Regions from separate parts of the Mesorhizobium sp. P2_F8 genome, predicted to be linked through region 1. Evidence: predicted binding sites of a transcription regulator. Region 1 holds the regulator's gene; each other region holds the start of a gene.
What was found. Region 1 encodes PhoB, which activates phosphate uptake and scavenging genes when phosphate is short. Its sites were predicted from a motif close to TGTCATNNANCTGTCAT; they were not measured.
Positions count from the first base shown of each region.

Region 1 (3,208 bases):
CAAGGCGCTGAAGGACATCACGTTGTCGCTGCCCGAGCGCAGCGTCACCGCCTTCATCGGACCTTCGGGCTGCGGGAAGTCGACGCTGCTGCGCGTCTTCAACCGCATCTACGAGCTCTATCCCAAGCAGACGGCCGAGGGCCAGGTGCTGCTCGACGGCCAGAACGTTCTCGACCGCTCGCAGGACCTCAACCTGCTGCGGACCAAGATCGGCATGGTGTTCCAGAAGCCGACTCCGTTCCCGATGTCGATCTATGAGAACATCGCCTTCGGCGTCAGGCTCTACGAGAAGATCAGCAAGTCCGAGATGGATGGCCGTGTCGAGCAGGCGCTGAAGCGCGCCGCACTGTGGACCGAGGTCAAGGACAAGCTCAACGCCAGCGGCCTCAGCCTCTCCGGCGGCCAGCAGCAGCGACTCTGCATCGCCCGCACCGTGGCGGTGAAGCCGGAAGTCATCCTGCTCGACGAGCCGGCCTCGGCGCTTGACCCGCTGTCGACCGCCAAGATCGAAGAGCTGATCGACGAGTTGCAAGCCGACTACACGATCGTCATCGTCACCCACAACATGCAGCAGGCGGCGCGCGTGTCGAAGCAGACCGCCTTCATGTATCTGGGCGAACTGGTCGAGTTCGACCGCACCGAGAAGATCTTCACGTCGCCCCGCGAGAAGCGCACGCAGGACTACATCACCGGCCGCTTCGGCTGAGCTCAGGCATACGAGGACTAAGATCATGGGCGAACACACAGTCGCTTCTTTCGACGAGGATCTCGGACAGATCAGCAGGCTGATCCGCGACATGGGCGACCTCGCCGGCTCGATGGTCGGCGGCGCCACCAAGGCGCTGCTGAATTCCGACAACGCCCTGGCGCAGCGCGTCGTCTCCGACGATGCGATCATGGACGCGCGCCAGCGCGAGCTCGACGACCGCGCCATCACACTGATCGCCAAGCGTCAGCCGATGGCCGACGATCTGCGTCATGTCGTCGGTTCGATCCGCATGGCCGGCGACCTCGAGCGTATTGGCGACCTTGCCAAGAACATCGCCAAGCGCGTCGGCACCGTCGGCCTCAGTGTCACCCCGCGCGACCTGTCGCACTCCATCGACGCAATGGCGCAGCTGGTGCTGATCCAGGTACAGGGCGTCATCGAGGAATATACGGCGCGCGACGCGGCGGCGCTGGCGAAGCTGCGCGCCGACGACGAGCGCATCGACGTCAAATACACCTCCGTGTTCCGCGAACTCCTGACCTACATGATGGAAGACCCGCGCAACATCACCGCCTGCACGCATCTTTTGTTCTGCGCCAAGAACCTCGAACGCATCGGCGATCACGTCACCAACATCGCGGAAAATGCGTACTATGTTTTGACCGGCACGCAGCTGCCCGCCAATCGTCCGAAGCAGGACGAGACGGCAATGTCCGCGCCGGCGGCATGACGGCAGGGGTGACCAGTCGATGATCGCGCCACGCATCATGGTGGTGGAGGACGAGGAGCCGCTAGGTGTGCTGCTCCGTTACAATCTGGAGTCCGAGGGTTACCAGGTCGAGGTGGTGACGCGCGGCGACGAGGCCGAGATCCGCCTGCAGGAGAACGTCCCCGACCTTCTGGTGCTGGACTGGATGGTGCCAGCAGTGTCCGGAATCGAACTCTGCCGCCGGCTAAGGATGCGTCCCGAGACCGAGCGGCTGCCGATCATCATGCTGACCGCGCGTGGCGAGGAAAGCGATCGTGTGCGGGGCCTCTCGACAGGCGCCGACGATTATCTGGTCAAGCCGTTCTCGACGCCGGAGTTCATGGCCAGGGTCAAGGCGCTGCTGCGCCGCGCCAAGCCGGAAGTGCTGTCCAGCGTGCTCAAGGTCGGCGACATCGTGCTCGATCGTGAATCGCACAGGGTCTATCGCAAGAAGAGCGAGATCCGGCTCGGACCGACCGAATTCCGCCTGCTCGAATTCATGATGCGCCATCCCGGCCGTGTGTTCTCGCGCAGCCAACTGCTCGACAATGTCTGGGGCGAGACGATCTACATCGACGAACGCACGGTCGACGTGCATGTCGGCCGGCTGCGCAAGGCGGTCAACAATGGCCGCATGCCCGATGTCATCCGCACCATCCGCGGGGCTGGTTACGCAATCCGGGAAGATTAGGGATATGCTGATATTCAGGTGATGCCGGGCCTGCGAACGGCAGTTTCCTGCGCTTCCGGTACTCACGGATCCAAATGTCCGCTCCGCTCCGGTTCTTGGAACCCGCCATTCTCGACTCGGCCTAACCTGAATCTCAACACATCCAGGCGCGCCATTCACGCGACGTTCTTGCCGCCGAGGCCGGACCTCGCCTGCGTGCCGGGCGCGAAAATCTCCTGGTCGACAAAGGTCAATGCCCGCGTGGCGCAGCCTTCGCGGATCAGTGGAAGTTCGTTCGGTTCGGTGTCGAAAGAAATCGATTGCGAATGCTGGCCGCCGGCGGTCTGGGCAATCGCCTCGCGCAATGCCGGCTCGATCAGGTCGAAGGCGGCGGCGCTGACGCCGACCATGGCGACGGGCGCCGGGTCGATCAGCGCGAACAGGCTGCCGAGACCGTAGCCGAGTGCCTCGCCGGCCTTGCGATAGGCCTCGCGCTCGGGTCCATCCCTCTCGCGGGCCGCGGTCGCCAGCGCGCGCATGTCGGCATCACTGACATCGGCGACCGGTTCCGCGTCCTCACTCATCTGCCTTGCGTTGCGCCAGATGGCGTAGTTGCCGGCATAGGCCTCGACGCAACCGCGCCGCCCGCAGCGGCACAGCGCGCCGTGTGGCCGATGGATCATATGGCCGAACTCGCCGCCCGAGGAATGAGTGCCGGTGAACAGCTCGCCCTTCAGCACCAGACCCATGCCGATGCCGTGCGACAACAGGATGGCGATGAAGTCGTCGCGGTAGCGATCAGGGTCGCGCCAGCGCAACGCTATCGCCATCATATTGCAGTCGTTCTCCATGGTGGCAGGGATGCCGAACTCGTCCTCGAGTATGTCGGCGAAGGCGATATCGGTGTGCGGCGTGATCGGCGACCACAGCATGGCGCGGGCACGTGTGTCGGTGATGCCCTGGATCGCCAGCGCGATGCGGGCGACACTGCGGACGTCGAGGTCGGGGTCTTCGAGACGACGCCGTACGATGGCAACGCATTCACCGACCAGCGCGTCGCGCGACATGGTCAGCGTGTCCA
Region 1 covers NZ_JBFUFB010000001.1:352,679-355,886, reverse strand. The annotation lists gene pstB (phosphate ABC transporter ATP-binding protein PstB) at 1-706, shown strand, start outside; gene phoU (phosphate signaling complex protein PhoU) at 732-1,439, shown strand; gene phoB (phosphate regulon transcriptional regulator PhoB) at 1,459-2,148, shown strand; gene AC1DZP_RS01665 (ROK family protein) at 2,304-3,208, opposite strand, start outside.

Region 2 (3,208 bases), on a different contig from region 1:
AACACCGCCCCTTCTGATTTTGCCGTTAGCCGCCGATGGCTGCCTTACGGGCTTCGACGATGACGTTGTAGAAGTCAGCCTTCACCGGAACGTAGCCCGTGAAATCGCCGCCTTCGACGCCCTCGAAGCAAGCCTTGTCCTTGGTGGGCAGGGCGGTGAAGAACGCGGTCAGCTTGGCGGTCATGTCGTCGCCGAGCGCGGTGCGCACGACCAGCGGGCCGTTCGGGATCAGGCCCGAGCGCCAGACTTCGACGAAGTCGTTCGGGTCGACAGCGCCCTTGGCGACTTCCTTGTGGAAGGTGCCGGAGGTGTAGCCGTTCTTGAAATCGCCGATGCCCGAGGAATCGTCCACCGCGACGTCGACCTTGCCGTCGCGCACGGCCAGGACGTTGTTCTCATGGCCGCCATTGAACTGGGTCGAAGCGAAGAAGGTTTCGTTCGAAGCGCCGGTGTCCTTCGGGATCTGGGTCAGCGGGATCAGATAGCCGGAGGTCGAATCCGGATCGGCATAGCCGAGCTTCTTGCCCTTGGCCGACTTGATGTCGGTGATGCCGGAAGACTTGAGCGCCAGGCCGATCGAATAATAGCCGGTGGCGCCGTCGGTCTGCTGGGTGGTGAGGATCGGGGTTACCGCCTTCGGGTCCTTGAGGGCGACGCTGGCATAGCCGGAAGCGCCGAGTTCGGCGAAGTCGAGGGTTCCGCCGAGCAGGCCCTGGATGACGCCGTCATAGTCGGCGGCGGGGAACAGCGAGACCTTCTCGAAGCCAAATTCGGCCTTCAGATGGTCGGCCAGGCACTGGTAGTTGCGCAGCCGGTCGGTTTCGTTCTCGCCGCCAAGGATACCGACGCGGAATTCCTTCATATCGGCGGCGTGGGCCATGCTGGTTGCCATGGCGAGCACCGAAACGGCGCTAAAAACTATCTTCCTGAACATTGGATATCTCTCCTGTGGGTTCCGGCCCCGCGCCGGTAGCGTTGGTTATTCTGACGGGTGCCCTTGACGCGGGCTGGCGATCCAGGTCGCTCTTTCTTGACTCAATATCCCGGGAATGCGGGCTCGAGCGGTCCGGCGGATGCAGTGATCTTTTGCTTGTAGGCGATGCTGGTCGAGGTGATGGCTTCGGAGATTTCGCCGCCATTGCTGTCGGCGCCATAGACGAGACGGACGGCCTCGCGGTTGAGCTCTTCCGGCGGGCCGTCGAAGACGACCTTGCCGGCGGCCATGCCGATGATGCGGTTGCAGTAGGCGCGGGCAGTGTCCAGCGTGTGCAGATTGGTGACGACGGTGATGCCTTCGCGCAGATTGATGTCCTGCAACGAATCCATCACCACCTTGGCGTTGAGTGGGTCGAGCGAAGCGATCGGCTCGTCGGCGAGGATCACCTTGGGCTGCTGCATCATGGCGCGGGCAATGGCGACGCGCTGCTGCTGGCCGCCCGACAAAGTGCCGGCAGGCTGCATTGCGGTGCGGGCGATGTCGAGCCGCTCGAGCGCGGCGACCGCCTCGGCGCACTCGGCGCGGGAAAACATGCCGAGCAGGTTTGACATGGTCGAACGGTGGTTCAGCTTGCCGAGCAGCACATTGGTCAGCACGTCGAGGCGCGGCACCAGGTTGAATTGCTGGAAGATCATGGCGCAGTCGCGCTGCCAGCGCCGGAGCGGCGAACCGCGGAGCTGGGAGACCTCGGCGCCGTCAAAAAAAATCGATCCCTGGCTGGGGTCGATGAGACGATTGATCATGCGAAGAAGGGTTGATTTGCCCGCACCCGAACGGCCTATGATGCCAACCATCTGACCCTGCGGGATCGAGACGTTGATATCGCTGACGGCAGTGTTCTTGCCAAATCGTCGGGTGACGCCGCGGATTTCGAGCGTGGCTGACATGGTCGTTTCCAGTCCAGTCGCGTTGAAGGTCTGTTAAGAACTTCGCTAGCGCAGCGCCATGAACCTGCGGTGTCGGATTGATGTCAGTTTTGTTACTGCCCACAGGCGCGGCGTCAGGCGCCTGTCGGTGTCGATCAGCCGAGCACCTGCAACTCCTCGAAATGCTCCATGTCCCTGAAGCTGCAGAAGGCCGGCGCCTTGATCTCGATCGCCGGAGCCTGCCGCGCGAAAAGCGCGAGAGAGTCATCGAACAGTTGCTGCCATACGGCCGCCCTGTCATCCGCAAGACGCTGGATCTGATAGGCGAAGGTGATGTGGAAGACGTAGCTGTCGTGATCGGGATGCCTGTAGCCGAACGGCACCGCCAAGGCATCGCGYCATGCGCCCATGATGCGCACGTCCTCGTCGGTCGCGCCGGCAACGGTAAGGCCGGTCGGTACGATTTCGACCACCTTGATGTTGAACGGGCCGAGGCCCTTGAATCCCTTCAAGCGTTCCAAATAGAGGCGGGTCATGGCGTCGATGCTGGTGTCGAGCGGCACGTCATGTGGCCAGTAGGGCAAGCGGCGGCGATATTCGATGATGCCCTGGAACAGCGTCATGTGCAGGCTGGAGACGGGGGTGAAGGCCAGCCGGTCGGCATCGGGCATCGCCAGCATCCGGTCGCGCACCGCAAGCACCACGGCCTCGGAGGGCGAACCGCTGACGAGATGGCTGACGACCGTGTTGCCGGGCTCGATCAGGAAATTGCCCGACATGTCGTAGCGCGTGCCGAGATGAACGGGCGGCTTCGGATTGGAGCCGGCAAAGAATCCGGCGAGCGAGGGTCTGACAGAAACAGGCATTTGCGATCTCCAGGGCAGATGGCGTCCTGCCCCGGCGATGTGTCAGGGAGATGAAACAGGCTCACCCATGACAATGATGTGATCGCCTATTCGCAATATTTTTCCAGAAAGGCCTCGGCCGACAGTTCCCGGAAATCATCCAGTGCTGTCCGCAGCTTGGCATGGTCCCAGTCCCACCAGGCGAGCGCCTGGTAGCGTTCGGCGGTGCGGCGGTCGAAACGCTCGCGGATCGGTCTGGCCGGCACGCCGCCGACGATGGTGTAAGGTGCGACATCCTTCGAGACGACGGCACCGGCGCCGACCGCGGCGCCATCGCCAACAGTGACGCCGGGCAGGATGGTCGAGCCGTGACCGAGCCAGGTGTCGTGGCCGATGGTGACCCGCTTGGCGCGTCGCTGGGCGAAGAACTCGCTCTCGTGCTCGGCGTCGTCCCAATAGTCGGAGGCGCGGTAGGTGAAATGGTGCAGCGTCGGCCGCCA
Region 2 covers NZ_JBFUFB010000013.1:21,199-24,406, forward strand. The annotation lists gene phnD (phosphonate ABC transporter substrate-binding protein) at 26-934, opposite strand; gene phnC (phosphonate ABC transporter ATP-binding protein) at 1,036-1,884, opposite strand; gene AC1DZP_RS27615 (DUF1868 domain-containing protein) at 2,019-2,729, opposite strand; gene AC1DZP_RS27620 (DapH/DapD/GlmU-related protein) at 2,816-3,208, opposite strand, start outside.
Region 2: phnC (phosphonate ABC transporter ATP-binding protein) is a predicted target of PhoB. The motif match lies at 1,954-1,970, and genes of this name have one in related genera.

Region 3 (3,208 bases), on a different contig from region 1:
TTGGATTGGTGATCGGCACCATGGTCTCGACGCGTCGGTCGAGATTGCGCGGCATGAGGTCGGCCGAAGAGATGTAGACGATCGCCTCGTCCGATGGCAGCCCATGGCCATTGCCGAAGCAATAGATGCGGCTGTGTTCCAGGAAACGGCCGACGATCGACTTGACCCTGATATTTTCCGACAGGCCCGGCACCTGCGGCCGCAGGCAGCAGATGCCGCGCACGACGAGGTCGATCTCGACGCCGGCACGGCTGGCGTCATAGAGCGCGTCGATGATGATCGGATCGACAAGCGCGTTCATCTTCATCCAGATGCGCGCCGGCCTCCCGTCCACCGCATGAGCAATCTCGTCGGCAATATGCTTCAAGATGCGGCTTCTCAACGTGAACGGCGAGATTGCCAACCGCATTTCATCCGTCGGCTCGGCATAGCCGGTGATGAAATTGAAGAGCTGGGCGACATCGCGGGCAATCGTGGGATCGGTGGTGAAGAAAGACAGATCGGTGTAGATGCGCGCGGTGACCGGATGGTAGTTGCCGGTGCCGAGATGCACATAGTTGCGCAGCTTGCCGTCCTCGCGCCGCACCACCAGCGACATTTTCGCATGGGTTTTCAACTCGAGGAAGCCGAACACGACCTGCACACCGGCGCGCTCCAGGTCGCGCGCCCAGCGGATGTTGGCTTCCTCGTCGAAACGCGCCTTGAGCTCGACCAGCGCGGTCACCGACTTGCCGGCCTCCGCCGCATCGACCAGTGCGCGCACGATCGGGCTGTCGTTGGAAGTGCGGTAAAGCGTCTGCTTGATCGCCACCACTTCGGGATCGGCCATCGCCTGGCGCAGGAACTGCACCACCACATCGAAGGATTCGTAGGGGTGATGGACGACGATGTCCTTCTCGCGGATGGCGGCGAAGCAGTCGCCGCCGTGCTCGCGGATGCGCTCGGGAAAGCGCGGATTGTAGGGCGTGAACTTGAGGTCGTCGCGCGGGACGGCGACGATCTCGGAAATCTGGCTGAGCGCCAGCGGACCGGTCAGAACGCTGATGCGGCTCGACGATACGCCTAGCTCGCCGGCAACGAAGTCGCGCAGTTCGGCCGGCATCAATACGTCAAATTCGATGCGGATCACCGACCCGCGGCGGCGGCGCTTCAGCGCCGTCTCGAACAGGCGCACCAGATCCTCGGATTCCTCCTCGACCTCGATATCACTGTCGCGGATGATGCGGAACGTGCCGGAGCCCTTGACCTCATAGCCTGGGAACAGCTTGCCGATATAGAGGCCGACTGCCTCTTCCAGCGGGATGAAACGGACATGGTGCTTGCGGTCCGGCAAACGGATGAAGCGCTTCAGCGCCACAGGCAGGCGCAGAAGCGCGCTCATCTCTTCGCCGTTCTTGCGGTGGCGCAATTGCAGCGCCATCGAGAAACCGAGATTGGGGATGAACGGGAACGGATGCGCCGGGTCGATCGACAGCGGCGTCAGCACCGGAAACACCTGCTCCTGGAAATGGTCTTCCAGCCAGATCTTTTCGTCCTTGGTCAGTGCGTCACGGGTGATGCTCTCGATGCCTTCCTTGTTGAGCAGCACGATGAGTGCCGAAAGGCTCTTCTGCTGGTCTTCCTGCAGCCGTTCGACCTCCCGCAGCAGCTGCTCGAGCTGCTGTTCGGGGGTGCGGCCGTCAGGGCTCTTCAGCGTGATGCCCTCGCGCACCTGGCCGGCAAGACCAGCGACGCGGACCATGAAGAACTCGTCGAGGTTGGCCGCCGAGATCGACAGGAAACGGACGCGCTCCAGCAGCGGATGATTGAGGTTCAGCGACTCCTCGAGAACGCGCCGGTTGAACTGCAGCCAGGAAAACTCCCGGTTGACAAAGCGATCCGGGTTGCCGCCCTCCGGGCGAGCCACCTCGACATTCACGAATTCGCTCTGCACCGGCTTCAGTTCGTTCATTTTTCCTGCTCTTCCCGCATGCTCCGCCGCCGAGCGACACAACCTTCCCGGATGCGCCGCAGGTGACCTGAAGCGAGGCCTGACCCTCTCCGTAACCCGATTCCGTTTTCGGGGTCATTGCCTTAACCGGCTTAACTTATCCTCTGACAGGCTTTTGCGACAGTTTGATTTCATCGAACTTGCAAAGAGACCGGTTATGATCCAGATGCAGAAGAGACTGCGTTAAGGAGACGACGATGGCAGGCGGTTCCATTCCCCATTTCCAGAACGATGCGGGCCACCCGGCGATCGACATCGGCGTCAAGGAATTCATGTGCACGGGCGCCAACCCGCCGTTCGACCACCCGCATGTGTTTCTCGACATGGGCGACGACAACGAAAAAGTCTGCCCCTATTGCTCGACGCTCTACCGCTATTCGTCCAAGCTGAAGGCGACAGAAACGCTGCCGGCCGGCTGTATCTACATCGACCAAGCCGCCTGATTCCTTCGCGGCAAGCCCGATGGACAACACGCGGTCCCGGCAAATCGTCATCGCCGGGGCGGGCGTCGCCGGGCTGACCGCCGCGCTGGCGTTCGCCAAACGCGGTTACCCCGTGCAGGTGTTCGAACAGGCGCAGCGTCTGGAAGCCGCAGGCGCCGGCATCCAGCTTTCTCCCAACGCAACTCGCATTCTTCGCCACCTTGGCGCGCTCGACCGGCTGCTGCCGGCAGCGGTGCGGCCGGAAGCGGTGGTGTTGAAGGACGCCGCGACGTTGCGCGAACTGGCACGCGTGCCGCTGGGACAAGCCGCCGAAGCCCGCTGGCAGGCACCCTATCTCGTTGCTCACAGGGCTGACTTGCAGAGCGCACTGACTGCGCGCGTTGCCGAAATGCCGAACATTCATCTGACTTCCGGCGCGCATGTCAGCGGCGTTGCCAAAGGCAGCCATGGCGTCACCGTGGCTGCCGAGATGGACGGCGAGACCATCGAGGCCCAGGGCTTGCTGCTGGTCGGCGCCGATGGCGTCTGGTCATCGGTGCGCGGGCTTGTCGACACAACCAAGGGAGCGCCCTCGCCAAGAAGTCACTTTTCGGGCGAACTGGCCTGGCGTGCCACCATTCCCGCCGACAGCGCTGCCGGAAAAGCCTTCGCCGCGATCGGCGCCACCAATTGCGTCACGACCTTCCTGCATCCCGGCTTCCACATGGTCGCCTATCCCGTCAGCAAGAGTGCTGCCTTCAATCTTGTCGCCTTTACCAAAGGCGAACGCATTGCC
Region 3 covers NZ_JBFUFB010000010.1:187,256-190,463, reverse strand. The annotation lists gene AC1DZP_RS24585 (RNA degradosome polyphosphate kinase) at 1-1,951, opposite strand, end outside; gene AC1DZP_RS24580 (zinc-finger domain-containing protein) at 2,188-2,433, shown strand; gene AC1DZP_RS24575 (FAD-dependent monooxygenase) at 2,453-3,208, shown strand, end outside.
Region 3: AC1DZP_RS24585 (RNA degradosome polyphosphate kinase) is a predicted target of PhoB. The motif match lies at 2,108-2,124, and genes of this name have one in related genera.

Region 4 (3,208 bases), on a different contig from region 1:
GTAATAGCGGTTCGGCTCGTAGGGGCCGTGGTTTTGCAGGCTGACCGCAAAGAAAAACACCGGCTCATCGCTGGCGTCGGCCTCGCTGATGATCTCGTCGGTCATCGCCGCGTCGGACGCCAGCGGCCCGCGCTTTTGCAAAGGGGGCAGCGTCTCTTCTGATTTGAAATCGTTGAAGCCGAAATCCGCATAGACCGCGCCACGGTTCCAGAACCAGTTGGTGCCGGGATGGATGGCGCGCGCCCGGTAGCCTTGGCTCTTGAGGAAGGTTGCGAGCGAAGGCGTCGGCGTGCGCACATATTGCTGATAGGGGATGCTGCCGGCCGGCAGGAAGGCGTTGGAAAAGCCGGTCAGCGCCTCGAACTCGATGTTGGCGGTCATGCCGCCGAATTCGGGCGAGAACATCGAGCCCGAGCGCAACGCGCGCACGTTGGGGATCGGGTCGGGCGTGATGGTGACGCCGGGCAGCTTGGTCGGATCCCAGAAGGATTCGCTCATGACAATGATGATGTCGGGCTTTTCCGCCGGCATCGAGGCGGTCACATCGGTCCTGTCGATCGCCGCGATTGCCTTGTCTGAATAGCCTGGCGGTGCCGAGACATGGGCCATCGGCACGTTGAGGGCAAAGGCCAGGGCAAAGCCGTTGGAGGCATAATTTTCCTTCTGGTCCCACATGATCGGGATGATCTGCAGCCGGTCCCTGGTCCAGGAGAAGGTGGCGTAGTCCATGATCGAAACGAAGAAGGCGAGCAGCGGCACCGCCAGCGTCAGCCGGGCAAGGCGGCCCTTGCGGCTGAGCGCCGGAACCTTGCGGCGCCATAGCCGCCAGCCATAGACGAGCAGCGACAGGCCGGCGACGATGCCGACCACCATGGCGAGCGCGGTCATCGGCCGGTCGCGCACCAGGAGGGGCAGCAGCGCGAAGATCTGGCGGGCATAGAGGAAATCGGTGGGATAGAGCGGATCGCCGAGATAATGCGACTTCTGGTGGCCGACGAAGGCAAGGGAAAGGGTCAGCGGTGCGACGATCATCAGGCTCTGGTGGCTGCGGCCAAGCACGGCATCAAGGCCGATCAGGATCAGCGCGAACACGACGATGGTGGTCCAACCCGGCTTGAGCGGCTGCAGGAAGAAGGCGACCGTGCCGGCAAAGTCGCCGCGCACGATCAATTCGATCGCAAACACCATGACGGCCGCGATTGCCAGGCTGACCAGCCCATAGCGCACGACCGGCCATGTCCTGCCCGGCAGATAACCGGTGGACGGGTCGTCTTCCAGGAACTGTGGCGCGGCTTTGCCGACGCGTTTAGAACTCTTTGCCACTTTAACTTCCCCACCCAGCGACAAACTCGTCACTCGATTGTCATATAATTGTCACGCAAAGCTAGCGCCTGTGGCGGAAATAAGAAGAGCCAGCAAACGATTCGTGAGCGGTTTTCATCAGGAGTGATCGCCAAAAAGCCTTTCGGAACAGGCACTCGGCCGGCGATGGTGCCGCCGGCCAGGGTCGAACTGGGCTTGACTTGGCGGCCTGCCTTGCGTCACAGGCAAGAAAAACCCGACTATCGGGCAAGCAAAACCAGCCCTTGGGAGCCCTCATATGGCCGTTGCATTCACCTTTCCTGGACAAGGCAGCCAGGCTGTCGGCATGGGCAAGGATCTCGCCGATGCCTTTCCCGAGGCGCGCAGGGTCTTCCAGGAGGTGGACGACGCGCTTGGCGAAAACCTGTCGAAGCTGATCTGGGAAGGGCCGGAGGAGACGTTGACGCTGACCGCCAATGCCCAGCCGGCGCTGATGGCGGTGTCGCTGGCCGCGATCAGGGCGCTGGAATCGCGCGGCTTCTCGCTGAAGGACAAGGTCGCCTATGTCGCCGGCCATTCGCTGGGCGAATATTCGGCGCTCGCGGCCGCCGGCTTCGTTTCGGTTGCCGATGCCGCCAGGCTGCTGCGCATCCGGGGCAATGCCATGCAGGCGGCGGTGCCGGCCGGCGAGGGCGCCATGGCGGCTATCATCGGGTTGGAACAGGCGGATGTAGAAGCCGCCTGCGCCGAGGCTGCCCAAGGGGCTGGCTCTGTCTGCCAGGTGGCGAACGACAATGGCGGCGGCCAACTGGTCATTTCAGGCACAAAGGGCGCAGTGGAGCTGGCGGCGAAACTTTGCACGGAAAAGGGCGCCAAGCGGGCGCTGATGCTGCAGGTTTCGGCGCCTTTCCACTCCGCGCTGATGATGCCAGCGGCCGAGATCATGCGCGAGGCTCTGGCCAGCGTGGCGAAGGCCGCCCCGGTGGTTCCCATCGTCTCCAACGTCACCGTCACCCCGACCAATGATCCGGACGAGATCGCGCGGCGTCTGGTCGAGCAGGTGGTTGCCCGCGTGCGCTGGCGCGAGACTGTGGAATGGTTCGGCGCAAACGGCATCGCCACGCTTTACGAGATCGGCGCCGGAAAGGTGCTTTCAGGCCTGGCGCGGCGCATCAACCGCGACATCGCCATCGCGTCGGTCGGCTCCGCGGCTGATGTCGAGGCGGCGCTGGCGACGCTTGCTTAATCTAGTGCCATTTGACCCTGCCCGTGCAAAGGGTGTTCTCTTCTCAATCAGGAGACAAAAATGTTCGAATTGACTGGCCGCAAGGCACTCGTCACCGGCGCATCGGGAGGCATTGGCGAGGCGATCGCCAGGGTGCTGCATGCGCAAGGCGCCATCGTCGGCCTGCATGGCACGCGCGTCGAGAAACTGGAGACGCTGGCCGCGGAGCTTGGCGATCGGGTCAAGCTGTTCCCGGCCAACCTGTCGAACCGTGACGAGGTCAAGGCGCTCGGCCAGAAGGCGGAGGCCGATCTCGAAGGCGTCGACATCCTGGTCAATAATGCCGGCATCACCAAGGACGGGCTGTTCGTGCGCATGTCGGACGCCGACTGGGATACCGTGCTCGAGGTCAACCTGACCGCTGTCTTCAGGCTGACCCGCGAACTCACCCATCCCATGATGCGCCGCCGTCACGGCCGTATCATCAACATCACCTCGGTTGTCGGTGTCACCGGCAATCCCGGCCAGGCCAACTACTGCGCCTCCAAGGCCGGCATGATCGGCTTTTCGAAATCGCTGGCGCAGGAGATCGCCACCCGCAACATCACCGTCAACTGCGTCGCCCCGGGCTTCATCGAATCGGCGATGACCGACAAGCTCAACGACAAGCAGAAGGAAGCG
Region 4 covers NZ_JBFUFB010000010.1:89,632-92,839, forward strand. The annotation lists gene AC1DZP_RS24000 (LTA synthase family protein) at 1-1,347, opposite strand, end outside; gene fabD (ACP S-malonyltransferase) at 1,601-2,548, shown strand; gene fabG (3-oxoacyl-[acyl-carrier-protein] reductase) at 2,609-3,208, shown strand, end outside.
Region 4: AC1DZP_RS24000 (LTA synthase family protein) is a predicted target of PhoB. The motif match lies at 1,362-1,378, and genes of this name have one in related genera.